Regions from separate parts of the Sulfurospirillum sp. 1612 genome, predicted to be linked through region 1. Evidence: riboswitches for the same ligand, from Rfam matches in the RefSeq annotation. Region 1 holds a riboswitch; each other region holds the start of a gene.
The links. A riboswitch is a leader RNA that binds a small molecule or an ion and turns the genes downstream of it on or off. The one in region 1 is predicted to bind thiamine pyrophosphate.
Positions count from the first base shown of each region.

Region 2: linked by a shared signal. The riboswitch ahead of thiD (bifunctional hydroxymethylpyrimidine kinase/phosphomethylpyrimidine kinase) and the one ahead of thiS (sulfur carrier protein ThiS) in region 1 are both predicted to bind thiamine pyrophosphate.
Region 3: linked by a shared signal. The riboswitch ahead of thiB (thiamine ABC transporter substrate binding subunit) and the one ahead of thiS (sulfur carrier protein ThiS) in region 1 are both predicted to bind thiamine pyrophosphate.

Region 1 covers NZ_CP140614.1:2,001,441-2,007,729, forward strand. Annotated here, with positions in the region: gene ciaB (invasion protein CiaB) at 1-1,737, opposite strand, end outside; gene SFB89_RS10005 (hypothetical protein) at 1,856-2,983, shown strand; TPP riboswitch at 3,061-3,160, shown strand; gene thiS (sulfur carrier protein ThiS) at 3,232-3,429, shown strand; gene SFB89_RS10015 (thiazole synthase) at 3,430-4,212, shown strand; gene thiH (2-iminoacetate synthase ThiH) at 4,209-5,309, shown strand; gene thiE (thiamine phosphate synthase) at 5,311-6,289, shown strand, end outside.
Region 2 covers NZ_CP140614.1:166,879-173,167, forward strand. Annotated here, with positions in the region: gene SFB89_RS00865 (bacteriohemerythrin) at 1-904, shown strand, start outside; gene SFB89_RS00870 (DNA-3-methyladenine glycosylase I) at 909-1,472, opposite strand; TPP riboswitch at 1,584-1,693, shown strand; gene thiD (bifunctional hydroxymethylpyrimidine kinase/phosphomethylpyrimidine kinase) at 1,750-2,544, shown strand; gene cytX (putative hydroxymethylpyrimidine transporter CytX) at 2,550-3,761, shown strand; gene thiM (hydroxyethylthiazole kinase) at 3,740-4,555, shown strand; gene SFB89_RS00890 (NAD(P)-dependent oxidoreductase) at 4,632-5,828, shown strand; gene SFB89_RS00895 (transglutaminase family protein) at 6,016-6,289, shown strand, end outside.
Region 3 covers NZ_CP140614.1:1,898,291-1,904,579, reverse strand. Annotated here, with positions in the region: gene SFB89_RS09455 (thiamine ABC transporter ATP-binding protein) at 1-148, opposite strand, end outside; gene SFB89_RS09450 (ABC transporter permease subunit) at 132-1,772, opposite strand; gene thiB (thiamine ABC transporter substrate binding subunit) at 1,784-2,791, opposite strand; TPP riboswitch at 2,790-2,906, opposite strand; gene SFB89_RS09440 (helix-hairpin-helix domain-containing protein) at 3,032-5,131, shown strand; gene SFB89_RS09435 (Nramp family divalent metal transporter) at 5,149-6,289, shown strand, end outside.

The DNA.
Region 1 (6,289 bases):
ATTTTCTTTATAAGCAAAATTATCAAGAAATGCTTTGGCATCTTTTTTAGCCAAATAATGCGCTGCCAGTTTCTCATAATGTTCTAAGTACCATGCTTTAAGTGATTCATAAGTTTCATCATTCATATGAATGTGCAATGTTGCATCAAAATCCAAAACACCACTATCAAAAAGTGCTTTAAGATGGATGAGCCCTTCACAATAATAAGGCTCGACTTCACCACTTGTTTTCCACGCTATCAAACTCACTGCGCGTTTAATCAATTCTATAAAAATGTGCTTTTTGATTTTTGGATTTTCATTCATAAAAAAGGCGACTAATCCTCCGGTTGTCGCTTTAAACTCTTCGATATTTTTAAAAACGCCACTGTGGTTCATGATCATTTCAGTGTCACTGTCTAACCAGAGGATATGTCCATATTCATGTCCGATAGTACTAACCTGATACACTTCATGCCATAGTGCTTCTTCTCTAAAGATTAGTGCGCGTTCTTGGTTCAAAAACTCATCACCAAAGACGATTTTATTGATCTTCAAAAAAGGTTTAGCCCGTTGTGCATCAAGGACATTGTCTGCAAAAGCAAAGATTTTTTTGCCCGCTTCTTTGCTCACATCTTCATCATTTGGCACGACTTGAGCAGAAAACAGTCCGTTGAATTCAGACGCATAATAAAAAGCAGGACGACCGATATACAACTGCACTCTGTTAAGATTTTTTTCGGTTCGCTCCAAAACATGTTCATATCCTTTGCCTATCTTATGAAACAAACTTTCATACATCGCGACCATAGCATCATAAACTTTATTGGCACCGAGATTTTTTGGATTTGAAAGTCTGACATCCCACTCCAATGCCACCGCTTTTCTAAAATGGTCCTCATAATATTCCAAAGGATGACCTAATTGTATCGGCGAGGTGATTTTCATCCATGCGCGATCGACGGCTTTCCAATCGGTCAACAATTTGGTTCGATCCTTCTGGGCAAAGGCATCTTTTAATGCAGTAAGATAGTCGATATATTCTGTTTTTTGATGAGTATCTTCATCTTCAAGCATCATGAGTGCTTGGATGAGTGTTTCGAGTTGATGCACCACTGTTTGCACATCTTCTTTAAAATATTGTGCATACGTCAAGACTTCATACCCCTCACCTTTAGGACTCAAGACAGAATAGGCACGATCACTAATGGCTCCAGTCTCATCAATTTCCAAGAGATTATTCTCAGATAAATACTTCAGCGCATCATCGCCAAAACGAGATTCAAGTTGAGGATTGATGGTATCAATGATATGAGCATTCCAATCAAATTGCCACAAACTAAGCGTCACCCCTACATCATGAAACCCTCGTAGAAGGGTTCGATAAAATGGATTAAAAAGCTGCTCGTCTTCGATGACCTCCAAAAGCTTCTCATGACGCTTCATGTGAAAATTTTTGGTCCAAAGATACGCGAGTGCCCGTTTGGTATCGCGCGCTTTTTTAGTGATGTCTTGCTGTTGTAAGACTTGATTTAATTGCTCATCTCTCAGACTAATCAAACGGCTCAATAAAGCCAAAGTGTTCTCCTTGGTATGGGCCAAATCACACTCATCTAAAAATTCATCAATATAAATTTTCACGGCATCATTAACATAGCCCTCTTCTTCTACTAATTTATATAAAGTTCCTAATTCTTTTTGGTTTTGACTCACAAGTTCGTATAATCGAGATAAATCTTTTGTAAATTTTTCACGCATGGTTGCTATCCTTGAAATTAATTGTATAATTATATCAAGTAAGTTATAATTAGTCCTTAGTGGTAAGAATATCCCTGATAGATTAAAATATCACAGAATGTAGAATGGATTACAAAATATGCAAAAAGATACCATCGTCAATGATTACATTATCCGAGCCATCATCGAAGCAAATCTCCAATCTGCCAAAGAAAATCACGCGACGTTCTCTTTGGTAAAATTCTCCTATACTATTGATTTGGAGGATACTTATGGGTTCAAAGATTTCATCGCTTTTATCCACAAAAATACAAATTTTAGTCCTATTTTGTATCAAGGTCATGATACGTTTTTGATTTTTCTAAAAGATACGAAGATTCTCGATGCAAAAACACTCATACGCGAACTCAACCGCAAAATCAAACAAATCTTTCGCTTTGAAATCCAGCAAGTCGGTATCACCTCAAGCGATCCGCTTGATACTTACAAAAAACTGATGGACCGCGTGGATAAATACTTTGTTATGGCAAAATTTTCTAACACAAAAAATATCTTTTACGGTACCGCAGATTTTGATTTTCACCATTCGGACAATCCGATACAAGCCTTGCAAAATATCTTTAAAAAATCCAATAAAATCACGTTGAACAATATCTACAAGGGCATTCCTATCAACGAAGATGTTGATATTAGTGGATTTAGTAATGGCATTTTACAAGTTCGTATTCCCCGCTCTATGCTTTCTTTTTACAAAAAAGAGCACTTTACATTTATCCGTCATGATCTCATCCCTGATGTGATTAAAGCAGATATTTTAACGGTGGATGATTTCAAGCTCGTCCTCATCTTAGGAAATCTCAAATATTCTTCTACATCTCCCGTGGAGCGCAAAAGTGCCCGAATTCATCCTGCACAAAAAATACATGCTATTTTGTCATGGAAAAAGAAAAAGATTTTATCTGGACACATCATAAACATTTCTGAAAATGCCACGTCACTCGAAGTACCCGAAGGTGATTTGGATGAAAAATTTGATAAAAATCTGCTGCATAAAGCACTGCACATCCAATTTCAATTTGTCAATAAAAAAAACTTTCTCTCCCTGATTGATATCACCGCTTATATTTTTAGTATCCAAGATAATATCATTGTCTTAAATCTTCTTCCAACTGCGGATGAAATCGAGAGAATCCGTCATTATATCGAGGTCCAACAGACCAAACTTCTCACCGATCTCAAAGTGGAATTAGCACAAAAAAAATCCTAACCCCACCCCTTATCATGATACTTTCAAACCCCGTTCTAAGCTCGATATAAGAGTAAAGATGCAAAAATTACAAAATTAGAATGTGCTAGGGGTGCATTTTGCTGAGAAGAGCTAAGGCTCTAACCCTTGAACCTGAATTTGGATAATACCAGCGTAGGAAAGCGACACTTTACACAAAAATGCCACCGTATCTCTCTGCAATGCCAACCTCCAAGATTCAGGAACCCAACAAACTAAGGAACATGATTATGGAGCTGACACTCAATAACCACACCATACAAACAGAACACACCAACGTGAACGATTTGATTGCTTCATTAAATCTTGAGAATCCCAACGTCGTCGTGGAGCTAAACCTTAAGATTTTAAAAAGAGTCAATTGGGAGCAAACCTTACTACATCCGGGAGATCGTGTAGAAATTATAACCTTTATGGGAGGGGGATAGATGCGGGACATACTAAAAATAGGAGACAAAGAATTCTCAAACCGATTGCTGTGCGGAACCGGAAAATTTAGAGATAAAAATGATATCAAAAAGATGCTAGCCCAAAGTGGCTCACAAATCATCACCATCGCACTCAGAAGAGTGAATCTTGATAATCCACAGGACAATATCCTCAATTATATTCCTAAAAATATCACCTTGCTTCCCAATACATCAGGAGCAAGAAATGCTGAAGAAGCGGTAAGAATCGCCAATATTGCTAGAGAATTTGGCTGTGGTAATTTTGTAAAAATCGAGATTATTCATGAGAGTAAATACTTGATGCCAGACAACGAAGAGACCATCAAAGCGACTAAAATACTCGCCAAAGATGGATTTGTCGTCTTACCTTATATCAACCCCGATTTGGTCACGTGCAAAAAACTTGAAGATGCCGGTGCGAGCACAGTCATGCCTCTGGGTGCTCCGATTGGCTCAAACCGTGGGCTAGAGACGCAGAGTCTGATTGAACTCATTATCGAAAATAGTAATCTTCCCGTCATCGTCGATGCCGGTATCGGGATGCCTTCACACGCCGCACATGCCATGGAGATGGGAGCGGATGGAGTTTTAGTCAATACCGCAATCGCCACAGCAGAAGACCCCATGATGGCAGGGCATGCATTTTCACTCGCCGTGCAAGCAGGCAGGATGGCCCATTTGGCAAAACTCGCCAAAAAAAGTAAATATGCCCAAGCCTCTTCTCCTCTGACAGGGTTTTTACACCAAGAGCGTCAATCATGAGTTTTTTAGCACAATTAAAAGCGTATGAAGAATTTGATTTTAAGGATTATTTTGACCATGTCACTGATACTATGATTTTTGAATCCATCGAGAAAAAAACGCTCGATTGGTATGATTTTTTAAATCTCCTATCCCCAAGAGCCAAACAACATTTAGAAGCTCTCGCTAGACGTGCGCATGAGGTGACGGTGCAACACTTTGGGTATACCATCAGCTTATACCTTCCCATTTACGTATCCAACTACTGCAGTAGCCATTGTCTTTATTGTGGCTTTAGCAAACAAAATCGCATCAAAAGAAACAAACTCAGCTTAGAAGAGGTTGAAATCGAAGCGCAAGAAATTGCCAAAACGGGTATCAAACATATCTTGTTTTTGACCGGTGAATCTAAAAAAATCACCCCGCTTAGCTACCTCATCGATGTTGCTAAAATATTAAGACGTCATTTTGCACAAGTAGCCATCGAAGTGGCACCCATGGATGAAAAGGAGTACCATCAACTCTTTGAAGCTGGCGTCGATGCGCTCACGGTTTATCAAGAAGTTTATGATAAAACCATCTACCAACAGGTGCATATTAGTGGAGAAAAAACAAACTACCAATACCGCCTCGATGCACCTGAACGTGGTGCAAAAGCAGGATTTAGAAACATCAATATCGGGCCGCTTTTTGGTTTGGGTGAGATTCTTCCTGAAGCTTTTTTTGGTGGACTTCATGCCAAATATCTCAGTGACAAGTACTTAGAGTGTGAAGTGGGACTCTCCTTGCCACGCATCAATGAAGCCGAAGGGGGATTTCAACCTCTTAGCCTCTTAGATGATACAACGTTTGTGCAGATTATGTGTGCGTATCGTCTCTTTTTACCACGTGCTGATATCAATATCTCAACAAGAGAAACCGCAGAATTTAGAGATAATTTACTCAAAATTTGTGCGACAAAATTCTCAGCAGGCTCCAAAACCGAAGTCGGCGGCTACACAAAAGCCAAAACCGAACCACAGTTTGAAATTAGTGATGCAAGAGACACGACGCACGTCATCGAGCGCATCCAAAGCATGGGCTATGAGCCCGTGTATAAAAATTGGGAAGGAATATAACATGATAAAAATATACAGAATCTTAGATGCCAATGTCAATCGTGCAGCAGAGGGAATTCGTGTGGTCGAGGATATTTGTCGGTTTCATTTTGAAGATGAAAATCTTACCAAAAAACTGCGCGATATCCGTCACAAAATCCGAAAAAATCTCTCAAGCGTCGATACGCATCTGTTGAAGTATCGCGACGCTGATCATGATATCGGCAAAGGCATCTCCACCGCTAGCAAAATTGACAAAAAAGCCTCCATCGCACAGAGTATCTTTGCCAACTTTAAACGTGCACTTGAAGCCATCCGTGTCATCGAAGAGATCCTAAAAACCACAGAAGATATGTATCACATCGGCAAAAGTTATGAAGCCTTGCGTTATGAGCTTTATTACTTAGAAAAAGAGTTGATGGAACGCCATCAAAAAAGAGTGTTACCTGAGGGAATTTATGGTATTACCTTCTCAAAATTTTCAAATGGCAGAAGCAATATTGAAATCGTACGCGATATGATAGATTGTGGTATCACAGTCATCCAATATCGTGAAAAAGACAAAAGTTTGAAAGAGATGTATGAAGAGGCTTTGATTTTAAGAGAGATGACACGCAAAGCCGGCGTCGTTTTCATCATCAACGATCACGTAGAACTCGCCATGATGGTCGATGCCGATGGCGTACACATCGGACAAGATGATTGGCCTCTAGAGAAGGTGCGGAAACTCATCGGCGATGACAAAATCATCGGGCTCTCCACTCACTCCAAAGAGCAAGCCCTAGAAGCGGTGGAACTTGGAGCTGATTACATCGGAGTCGGACCGATTTATGATACTAAAACCAAAGATTATGCCACTGTCGGGGTCGAATACTTAGAGTTTGTCGCTCAAAATATCCCTATTCCTTTTGTCGCCATCGGCGGCATCAAAGAGCACAACTTGAGCGAGATTATCAAACGAGGCGCCAAAAGTTTTGCCCTAGTTACGGAGCTGACAATGG
Region 2 (6,289 bases), 540 kb from region 1:
AATATGGAAAAAACAGGGAATATTTATGAATGTGAGCGTCAATATCGATGCCTTGCAATTTCAAAATCATGATATTGTAAAAGAGCTAGAGATGCTCCTCTCTTCTCATCCTCTTGCTCATAATGCTATCTCTTTAGAAATTCGAGAAACCAATGCACTTGAAGATATTATTCATGTCATTGAGGTGATGCAAGCGTGTCAAAAACTTGGTATTTCATTTTCTTTAGATGACTTTGGGACGGGATATTCCTCTTTGACCTATCTCAAAAGATTGCCGGTCAAAGAGCTCAAAATCGATCAAACTTTTGTTTGTGATATGCTAGAAGATACCGATAATTTTGTGATTTTAAATGGTATCTTGGGACTTGCTAAAGCGTTTCACAAGGAGATTATTGCTGAGGGCGTTGAGAGTATTGAGCATGGTGTCATGCTGTTGCGTATGGGATGTGACAGAGCACAAGGCTATATCATTGCCCATCCGATGCCTGCAGATGAAATCGCTCAATGGAGGGAGACATGGAAACCTGATATTCGGTGGGAAAAGAGCCATGCATTGTCTCCTGAACATATTCCCTTGATACAAGCGGCGATGGAACATCGATCTTGGATTTCAAGTATCAAAAATTATTTGAGTGTGCCACATCAACAGATGCCGGTTTTAAATCATGCTGAATGTGATTTTGGTACCTGGCTTTATAATCAAGGCATCGCACAATATCATGATAATCCACACGTGCAAAAAATCCAAGAGATTCACAATCGTATTCATGATGAGGTGCATGATATCATTCACAAATTTCACTCTCACACTTTAAAAAATATTCCAAAGAAGCTTGAGTACATTGATCAATGCAGTCGTGAATTGGATGATGCGTTAGAAGAGTTTATTGAGAGTTTGGTTTGAAAATTTATGCCAAGTGGCACCAGCATCCTATCTCATGATCATTCACCATGCCACATGCTTGCATAAAGGCATAAAGGGTCACCGAGCCGACAAATTTAAAACCGCGTTTTTTGAGATCTTTGGTCATAGCATCTGAAATTTTGGATTGGGTTAAGGCCTCTTTGGCATCATGATGATGATTGATGATGGCGCGACCTCCTACATAATTCCAAAAATAACGATCCAGTGAGCCGTATTCCTTTTTGATTTTCAAAAAACCTTTGGCATTGTCAATGATGGATTCAATCTTCGCTCTGTGTTTGATAACCTGACCGCTCTCAAGAATCCGAACGACATCTTTTTCTCCATATTGTGCTACGTTTTCCAATTCAAACCCTTCAAATGCCTCACGGTATCCTTCGCGTCGTTTGAGTATCATGAGCCAGCTAAGACCCGCACTTTGGGTTTCCAGACAAAAGAGTTCAAAAAGCGCACGATCATCATGAAGCGGTTTGCCCCACTCTTTATCATGATACTCCACATAAAGAGGCTCATTAAGCTTGACCCAGCTACAGCGTTGTTGGTGCATCAGATTCCTTTCTTTTGGAAAAATATAAATAATCTATCATGATAACATAAGAGCGTTGAGAATGATAGGCTTGAAAATAAGTAGAAATCATTGTATAATCGGACACTATAAAATTAGTGCTAGGAGTGCCGGGAAAACCGGCTGAGATAAAGAATAGTGATTCTTTGACCCTTTCACCTGATCTGGGTAATGCCAGCGTAGGAAAGCCAAATTGACACACCATACTTTCACCATCTCTTTTCTCTCTTTTCACTAATCTTTTACTATAAGGAAGATTATGAAACATTGTCTAACCATCGCAGGTTCCGATAGTAGCGGAGGCGCGGGAATTCAAGCGGATTTAAAAACATTTAGTGCGCACGGTACCTTTGGGATGAGTGTGATTACTGCGGTGACCGCTCAAAATACCCAAGGGGTCTTTGATGTGCAAGATATCTCCCCCTCTACTATTGCCAAACAGATTGAAGCCATTTTTGATGATATTCGCGTCGATGGTCTCAAAATCGGTATGGTCTCCCGTCCCGAGACGATTGAGGTAATCGCCACAACACTTCAAAAATACTCCCTTCCGCCACTTGTTGTGGATCCGGTCATGATTTCAAAAAGCGGATTTGACCTGCTTCAAAGTGATGCCAAAAAAGCATTGATTGAGCTGTTGGTTCCCATGGCAACCATCATCACGCCCAATATCCTCGAAGCTGAAGTGATGCTCAATCATAAAATAAAAACATTAGAAGATATGATGGATGCGGCCAAAGAGCTCCATGCTTTTGGCTCTTCTTATGTACTGATCAAAGGAGGGCATCACATCGAAGATGCTACCGATGTGTTGTTTGATGGCTCCCACGTGTTTTGTTTAACAAAAGAGCGCATTGATACGATCAATACCCATGGTACCGGATGCACGCTCTCATCTGCCATTGCAGCCAATTTGGCACAAGGGATGAATGTGCGTGATGCGGTGGATGCCGCCAAAAAATACATCACAGAAGCGATTAAACAAGGCTTTGCGATTGGTCAGGGTGTGGGACCGGTGCATCATTTTTATAATTTTTATCACAATCAGGAGTAGAATATATGAATCAAGATACGATGAGGCTAAGTGGCTTCCAACTTTTTGCGCTATGGTTTGGCGCAGCGATTTCATTGGCAGAGATATTTACCGGTGGATTTTTGGCGCCTTTGGGCTTTATCGATGGATTAAAAGCGATTTTATTGGGACATCTCATCGGTGGGATTGTGCTGATTTTAGGAGGGGTGATTGGGGCTAACAGTAAGTTGCCTGCGATGATGAGTACGCGTATTTCATTTGGAAAATATGGCTCATATCTTTTTTCACTTTTTAATGTTTTGCAACTCATCGGCTGGACGGCGGTGATGATTATCTCAGGAGGACGCGCGGCCAATGAGCTAGGAAAAAGCCTTTTTGGCTTTGATAATATCCTAAGCTGGTCTTTATTGATTGGCATTTTGATTCTTTTATGGATTCTGTTAGGGAAAGAGGGCTTTAAAAAACTCAACGTCATTGCTGTTGTGTTACTTTTTGCTTTGACCTTGCTACTTTGTTTTGTTGTTTTTAGAGAAAGTAGCGTCTTTCAAAGTGCTAATAGTGGCAAGATGAGTTTTGGCTCAGCGTTAGAACTCAGTGTCATCATGCCGCTCTCTTGGCTCCCGTTAATCGCCGATTACACCCGATTTTCACAGAAAAAAAGCACGGGACTTTTGGGGAGTTTCTTTGGGTATTTTCTGGGCAGTTCTTTGATGTATACCATCGGTTTAGCCGTGGCGATTTACTCCAAAGATGGTGATGTGACGGTGATGATGAGTGCGATGCATCTGGGATTTTTTGCCTTGTGTATTGTCCTCTTATCGACGGTCACGACCACATTTTTGGATGCCTATTCTGCGGGGGTAACCTTTTTAAATGTGTTTCCAAAGTTCAGTGAGCGAACCGTTGCTTTTGTGATGGGGTTGATTGGTTTGGTGATTGCCATCGTCGCACCGATTGAAGAGTATGAAAACTTTCTTTATGCGATTGGTTCAGTGTTTGCGCCACTTTTTGCAATCTTATTGAGCGATTATTTCTTTTTCAAAAAAGAGCGTATTGACGAAAACCTTAACCTACATATTGGGGCATTGATAATTTGGGCTATTGGGGTTTATTTATATTATCAGTTTATAACATTAGACCTCTTAATTGGAGCGACATTACCGACGATGTTAGCCACGGCGTTATTGTTTGTGATAACTAAAAAAGGAATAAAAACATGGATATTAGAACAGAAATAAATCAAGCATTAGAGAAAATCAAAAGAGAAAAACCGCTCATCTATCATATCACCAATTATGTGACGGTGAATGATTGTGCTAATGTCGTTTTGGCTATTGGTGCGAGTCCCGTGATGGCCGATGAGGTGCAAGAAGTGGCCGAGATGGTGAGCTTTTGTGGGGCATTAGTGTTAAATATCGGTACTAGCAATACCCGTGTATTGGAGTCTATGATTGTAGCCGGACGGGCTGCTAATGCCAAAAATATCCCCGTGATCTTAGACCCGGTGGGTATTGGTGCTACTGCGTTTCGGTTTAAATCCGTAGAAAAATTGATGCAAAATGTCAAATTTAGTGTGATTCGAGGCAATATGGCTGAGATCAAAACCATCGCAGGGCTAGAAGCCAAAAGCGCAGGGGTGGACTCTTTGGAAGATGAGAAAGAGAGCCCTAAGATTGCGCAAGCCTTGGCGAAGCATCTTGGCTGTGTGGTTGCCATCACGGGTCAAATAGATAGTATTTCAGATGGAGAGCGTACCTATCTTTTGAGTAATGGACATAGTAATCTTTCCAAAGTCACGGGGACGGGGTGTATGAGTAGCTCTTTGATAGGAAGCTTTTTAGGTGCAAAAAACACTCCTTTAATCAGTGCCATCGGGGGTATTTGGAGTATGAGTATGGCGGGAGAGATGGCAGTAACACAGTTAGATGATATTCATAAAATGGGAAGTTTTCGAATCCTTTTGATGGATGAAATCGGTCAGTTAAGGGGGGAAACTTTTGATAAAAGAGGTAAAATAGAACAATATAAGTAAATTATTTTATACTTAATATGCTTTTTATCTTTAAAAATGTACAATGGCGAAACATTAAACTTCGTGAAGGACTATGATGAACAAATACGCAATAAAGTTAGCCCAAACGTGTTTGGGATGTAAAAAGCCATCGTGTCAAACCGGTTGTCCTGTCAATACTCCTATTGCGGAGATGATTCGACTTTTCTTAGCAGGCGATATCAAAAAAGCAGGACAAATGCTGTTTGATAACAATCCTCTTTCTGTTATTTGTTCGTTAGTTTGTCCTCATGAAAAACACTGTGAAGGGCATTGTGTGCTCAACAAAAAGCAAACAGCGGTGAGCGTGGGAAGTATTGAAAACTATATTTCTGATTTGTATATTAATGATGTGCAAAATACCAAACCTCAGACTAACGGGCACAAAATCGCCATCATCGGGAGCGGACCGGCTGGGATTGCATTGGCTTTTATTATGGCGACCAAAGGGTATGAGATCACGATGTATGATTCTAATGATAAAATTGGAGGCGTATTGCGCTATGGTATTCCAGATTTTAGACTCAACAAAGAGACGCTTGATATTTTAATTACCAAACTACAGCAACTCGGTGTCATCATCCGCCCAAATATCACCATCGGGAAAAATATCACGGTGAGTGACTTTTTTAGAGATGGCTTCAAAGCCGTGTTTATCGGCACAGGGGTTTGGTCTCCTAAGAAGCTTGATATCAAAGGCGAGAGTTTGGGGCATGTGCACTTTGCAATCGATTATTTGAAAAGTCCAAGTGTCTATCGTCTTGGGAAAAAAGTTGTCGTTTTGGGTGCGGGTAATGTCGCCATGGACGTAGCAAGAACGGCGGTGAGAAATGGGGCACGAGAAGTTTATATTATGTATCGTAAGGGTATGGATGATATCCCTGCCTCCAATCATGAAGTCGAATGTGCAAAGATTGATGGGGTAAAATTTGAACTTTATAAAGAGCCTAAAGAGATTAATGAAGAGGGCGTGATTTACGCAAGTACCAATAACGAAGAGTCAGGAATGTTAGAAGCCGATTCTGTTTTGGTGGCTATCAGTCAAAATCCAAAAGATAATATTAGTAAAAGTACCAAAGAAATTGAAGTTGATGGTAGGGGCTTAGTTATTGCCGATGAGAATGGCAATACAACCATGAAGGGGGTCTTTGCCTCTGGAGATGTTGTGACGGGCGCCCGTACCGTTGTCGAGGCTGTGGCCTTTTCCAAGCGCGTAGCCGGTGCGATTGAAGCGTATATCGACGCACAAGAGTAATATCATAGAATAAAATCGTACAAGAGTATCAAATGGTTATTTTTTGATGCATGATTTACTATCTTCATCTATCATATAAGATAGAATATCATTCTAGCCCTATTGATTCATAATAACGTGTAAAATTCAGTCTTTAATGTTATAATGAATCATAAATAAGCTAATCACTTGATACTTGGAGGATACTATGGCATTAAAAGTTGTTATTTCACATAAGACACATTACAAATATGACCGATACATTTCACTCTCCCCTCATGTCATCAGGCTTCGCCCTGCTCCTCATAGCCGAACTCCGATAGAGAGTTATTCGCTAAAAATCACGCCAAAAGAGCATTTTATCAATTGGCAACAAGACCCTTTTGGCAATTATCTTGCCCGCATTGTATTTCCTGAAAAAGTCAAAGAATTTGGGATTGATGTTGAGATTATTGCCGACCTTATTACGATTAACCCTTTTG
Region 3 (6,289 bases), 100 kb from region 1:
CAATCAAATCCAAAAAGGTTGATTTGCCACTGCCACTGTGCCCAATGACTCCGACAATCTCATTTTGTGCCACACTGCCGGTAAAGTCGTAGCGCGTATGGATATCGTTTTGTTCGTAAGTATAGGTAATATTATTGATTTGTAGCACGAAAATTCCTTGTAAAAACTTTGGGTAGCAAGATGAAAATACTCAGGGTCAACACCAACAGCATCAATGCGACACCGGCGCCATCTTTGGTATTATAAGAGCCCATTAATCCATAAAGATACCAAGGTAGCGTCGTAATCTCATCACTGCCAAACAGCGCAATGACGCCTAAATCTCCAAGAGAGAGACAAAAAGAGAGTGCGGCTACATACGCCACAGAGGTTTTGAGGTAGGGCCATTCGCAATAAAACCAGCGGGATTTTCCCTCTAAATTCAAAGAAAAAGCCAATTTATCATAGCGTTGTGCAATTTTTTGCATGGAGGGATAGAGAATGGAGAGGGCAAAGGGTAGCGACATTAATATATTGGCAGATAAAAGAGCCAAAAGAGCCCAAAGTACCTGAGGGCCTTGAAATGTTTGTGAAAACATAAAAAATCCCAATCCTAAAATTAGCGACGGGATGGCTAAGTAAATATTGCCACTAAAGGCGATGAGTAAATCAATCAGCGTGCGTGCTTTTGATTTTTTGATGCGGTGGTTGATGTTAAAATTCCTCCGTGCATCACTCATCAACAGGGCACAGATAACTGTCATGATACTAGAACAAGAGGCTATCAAGATACTAGTAAAGAGTGACTTTAAAAAGAGAGCATCGTGAAATATCCTCCCAAAATTGGCTCCCAAACCATCCACTACAATCGAGATAAGTGGCAGGATAAACAAAAAGGAACAGAGCAAAATTATCAAAATTTGCACGCGATGTGTTGCTATGGGTTCACGCCAGGGCACGGGGGTGCTGGCGGTTTTGATATTGGATAATCCTGTATGAAAATTGGACGATAAAATGACCAAAAAAAACGTGATACTAAGCTGAATGAGTGCTAATTTCAAGGCCATCGGTATATCAAAATCGATTCGTATGGCTTCATAGATAGAGACTTCAAGCGTGTTATATGCAGGAGACCCACCCAATACTAAAACGATAGCAAATGAGGTAAAACAGAGTAGAAATATGGTTGAGGCGATACTCTTGAGTGAATTTTTTATCGCAGGAAATTCTATGAGTACAAATCGTGTCAAAACAGAAAAACCAAGACTTTTGGATAGTTTGTACCGCTCTTTTGGAATGGATTCAAACACATGCAAGATGCTCCTTGCGGCAAAGGAAGCATTGAGATAAACGTGAGCGACTAAAATACCACTGAGCCCATAAACAAAATTACCCAAGGAAGTATCAAAAAGGGACAAGAGTGCTCTATTGACCCAGCCATTATTGCCCAGAATTGAAATGATGCCAAATACAACGATGAGCGTGGGTAAGACCAAAGAAGAAGAGAGGAGTGCAATCAGAAGATTTCTGCCAAAAAATGCATTTTGATGGGCTAATGACCAGGCTAACAAGGTGCCGATTATAAGCGATAAAAGTGTGGATAAAAAGGCTTGAAAAATCGTAAATTCGATAAGATGGATGATGCGGTGATTGAGAAAATTAAAGGAAAATTCTATCTGATTGGTGTGCAAAAAAAGGATATAAAAGATACTCAATGCCAACAATAAAAAACTCAAAGCTATGATGCTACCAGGAAGAATAGCGGCGCGAAATCTCCAGATATTTTTAATCACAAAACAGATCTTTATAAGGCATTGAGCCATTCATCAAGATAGTGTTTTTTATTGGTCTCTATCTCTTTGTCATCGAGTAGGAGCATGTGCGTGGGTATGTACAAAGATTCAAATCCTTTAGGCAAGCCTTGTTTGGTTTTGATGACGGGATAGGCCCAGTTGGTTGTGGGGATAATATTGGCAAAAGTCTCACTGAGGGTAAACGCCAAAAACTTTTTTGCCAACGCTTTATGCGGCGATGATTTTAGTAAGGCAGAGACTTCGATTTGCGCATAATGCCCGTTTTTAAAAGGGGCGGCTTTATAGTTTGATTTGTGCTCTTCGATGATGTGATAAGCCGGAGAGGTCGTGTAGGACAATACCATCGCCGCTTCGCCTTTTAAAAAGAGGCCATAAGCCTCAGACCAACTTTTGGTGATGGTGAGAATGTGTGGTGATAATTGCCTCCAATAATCACCCGCTTTATCACCATAGACCGCCTTAATCCAGAGCAAAAGTCCCAAGCCTGGCGTGGATGATCTTGGGTCTTCGATGATGATTTTAAAATCTTTTGGCATTTTTAAGAGGGCATCAAAAGAGTGCGGGACCTTGTGGGTTTTATGGGCATCATAGACAAAAGAAAAATAGCTATAATCAAAGGGCAAAAAGATGGTATCATGCCATGCAATCGGAAGAGAGAGTGCGGAAGTATCGATACCATGTTCCATAAAGAGATGCGTTTTTCTAGCGATATTGGCAGAACTTTTGTCCAATCCCATCAAGATATCGGCTTTGGTATTTTTGCCCTCAAGTTGGATTTTGCGCAAGGCACTAATCGCACTGGATGTGGTGACAAACTTTAAATTACAATGATACTTTTTCTCAAAAGCCGCTTTGATTTTAGGCCCAGGCCCCCAAGAAGCAGCAAAGGAAGCATAAGCATATACTACCAAAGTGGGTTTTTCGCTTTGTGCTTGAAGCAAAGTGGTGAGCAAGAGGATGCAAAAGATGTATCGCCATGATGTGGATTTGTTTTTCATAATTATTTTACCTTTTTCCTACGCCCGCATTATCGGGATCAGGTTCATTCGATTCTAAAATAGAATGTGTTGGGTTTTATCTCAGCCATTATTGTGGGCACCCCATAAACAATACTAATGACTTGAATTATACAAACTTAGATTAAATTGCAACTTAATTTTCTCTCTATCATGATATGATTTTTATGGTTGAAATGATATGATTAGAACATGAAAAATATTCCAATAAAGAGATCATGAATGAGCAGATTAATCGCACATCTGGTGCAAAAGACAACGCTATCAAAACAGCAAATAGAAAATATTTTGAAATTATTACAAGATGGGGCTACGATTCCCTTTATCGCACGCTACCGAAAAGAGATGAGTGGTGGGGCGAGTGATGAAGTGTTGCGTGAGTTTGAGACGTTGTATCTTAGCAGCAAAAGATTATTAGAAAAAAAAGAAGAAATCACCCGACTGATTCAAGAGCGCGCCACTTTGAGTGATGCGATACGAAAACGCATTGAAGCGGCGGATAATCTGAGAGTCTTAGAGGATATTTATCGCCCCTTTAAAGAGAACAAAACATCACGTGGGGGTATGGCGATTGCTAGTGGTTTAGAGCCATTGGCGCAGCAACTCCAAAGCGGAAGGCATAGTATTGCAGCACTTCGTCAGCTGGCTCAGAATTTTTTAAATGAGACCATTACCTCGATTGATGCCGCTATCAAAGGAGCCCAAGATATTTTAGCCCAACGCTATGCAGAAGATTCTAACAACCGAGAGGCGCTTCGAGCGAGTATGCTTCGCTCTGGGATTATGGAGATTAAAAAAACAAAAAACTTTCAAGAAAAGGGTCTCTTTAAAAACTTTATAGATAAAAAAGAAAAGATATCCTACATACCATCGCATCGTTATTTGGCTATCATGAGAGGAGTTCATGAAAAAGAGTTGAGTGTTAAAATATCCATTGCCCTAGAGCGGGTAGAAGCAGACATCAAAAGACACACCATCCCCCACAATGCGGCAGATTCCAAGGCGCTTCTTTTTGACGCGTATTTAGATGGTTTTAAACGATTGCTTTTTCCTTCTATTGAGCGTGAAGTTCATGCGATTTTAAAAGAGCGAGCCGATGAAGCGGCTGTCACGGTTTTTGGTAAAAATTTAGCACAGCTTCTGCTCACGCCACCGGTGACAAAGCGTGTGATATTAGGGGTGGATCCTGCCTTTGTGAGTGGCTGTAAACTGGCTGTTATCGATGAAAACGGTAATTATTTAGAACATGTGGTGATTTATCCAACCGCACCCAAAAATGATTATGAAAACTCTAAAAAAACCGTAGCAAAACTCACAGAAAAATATCATATTAGGGCGGTGGCCATTGGAAATGGAACGGCCTCAAGAGAAACGCAAGAGTTCTTTGCCAAGCTCAATCGTGATGGTATCAAACTCGACTATACGGTTGTCTCAGAAGCGGGAGCGTCAATCTATTCTGCTTCAAAATTGGCACAAGATGAATATCCTATGCTAGATGTGACGATACGAGGCGCCATCTCCATCGCCCAACGGTTGCGAGACCCGATGGCTACTTTTGTGAAAATTGATCCCAAATCATTGGGAATTGGACAATATCAACATGATGTCAATCAAAAATTATTAGAAAAAAAACTTCGTGATATCACTACCGATCTTGTCAATCGCGTAGGGGTGGATATCAACTCAGCATCCCTCTCTTTGCTCTCTTATGTCGCAGGTATTGGGCCGAGTATTGCGGCAAATATCATAAAATATCGCAATGAAAATGGTAATTTTCGTACCAAATCAGATTTACTTAAAGTCAAAGGCTTGGGGCAAAAGGCCTACGAACAAGCGGCCGGATTTATCCGCATCAAAGAGGGTGAGAATCCATTTGACAATAGTGGCATTCATCCTGAGAGTTATACTATTGCCCAAAAACTTGAACCGATGGATTTGGACTCTATCAATCTCAATGCGTGTGCATCCACGTTGGGTGTTGGCGTGTTGACACTCAAAGATATTATTTTTGAACTGAAAAAACCGGGTTTTGATCCACGAAGTACATTACCGGCTATCCCTTTTAAAAATGATGTTACTGACATCACCATGATAAAAGAGGGCAGTGTGGTCTCAGGAATCGTGCGCAATATCACTGATTTTGGTGCTTTTGTAGATATTGGATTAAAACATGATGGGATGATTCACATCTCAAAGATGCGTGAAAAAAGAATATCCCATCCTCTGGAAGTCTTAGCCCTCAACCAATATTTGCCACAAATCACAGTCGTATCGGTTGATTATGAGACGGGAAAAGTAGGTTTGAGTCTTATTGAATCGTAATAATCATTGGAGGTATCATGAGGATTAAATCATTTTTTACACCCAATCCTGAGCATAAAAAGAAATATGGCTTGAGTGAAATCTTTCAATACCTAGGTCCCGGTTTGCTGGTGACTGTTGGCTTTATTGACCCAGGAAATTGGGCTTCAAATATAGCAGCGGGTTCGATGTTTGGATACACACTATTGTGGATGGTGACGCTCTCTACGGTGATGTTGATTTTGTTACAGCATAATGTGGCTCAGCTTGGTATTGTCACCGGAGATTGCTTGGCAGAATCTGCGATGAAACATCTCAATATTCATGTTGCGAGGTTGATTCTCTTAAGTGCATTGCTAGCGATTATCTCGACCGGATTGGCTGAAATACTCGGTGGTGCGATTGCATTACAGATGCTTTTTAATATTCCCATTGTCATCGGTGCGGTGATGATTTTGGCCGTAGTGCTGGTATTATTATTTACCAATACTTACAATAGGTTAGAAAAATTGATTATCGGATTTGTCTCAATTATTGGGTTTTCTTTTTTATATGAGATGAGTATCGTCACGATTGATTGGCCCGAAGCGCTCAAAAGTTGGGTGAGTATTAGCATTCCCGATGGCTCGATGATTATCGTCATGGCCGTACTGGGTGCTGTGGTGATGCCGCATAATCTTTTTTTGCATTCTGAGGTGATTCAAAGCAGACAATGGAACAAAGAAGATGCGACGATTATGAAAAAGCAATTAAAATATGAATTTACCGATACCTTTGTCTCCATGCTCATCGGCTGGGCCATCAATAGTGCGATGATTATTCTCGCTGCTGCTGCTTTTTTTGATAAGAAGATTGTCGTCAATGAATTAGAACAAGCCCAACACTTATTGAGTCCGATGCTAGGCTCCCAAGCCGCACTTGTTTTTGCTGTGGCGTTGTTATTGGCGGGGATTGCATCAACAATTACCGCAGGAATCGCAGGAGGGACGGTCTATGCGGGTGCTTTTAGAGAGCCTTATAATATTCGAGATATTCATACTAAAGTGGGCGTTGCTGGGGTGTTGATTTTTGCGACATTAATCATATTTTTGATTTCAAATCCCTTTAAAGGATTGATTTATTCCCAGATGATACTCAGTATTCAATTACCGATTACTGTTTTTTTACAAATTTATTTGA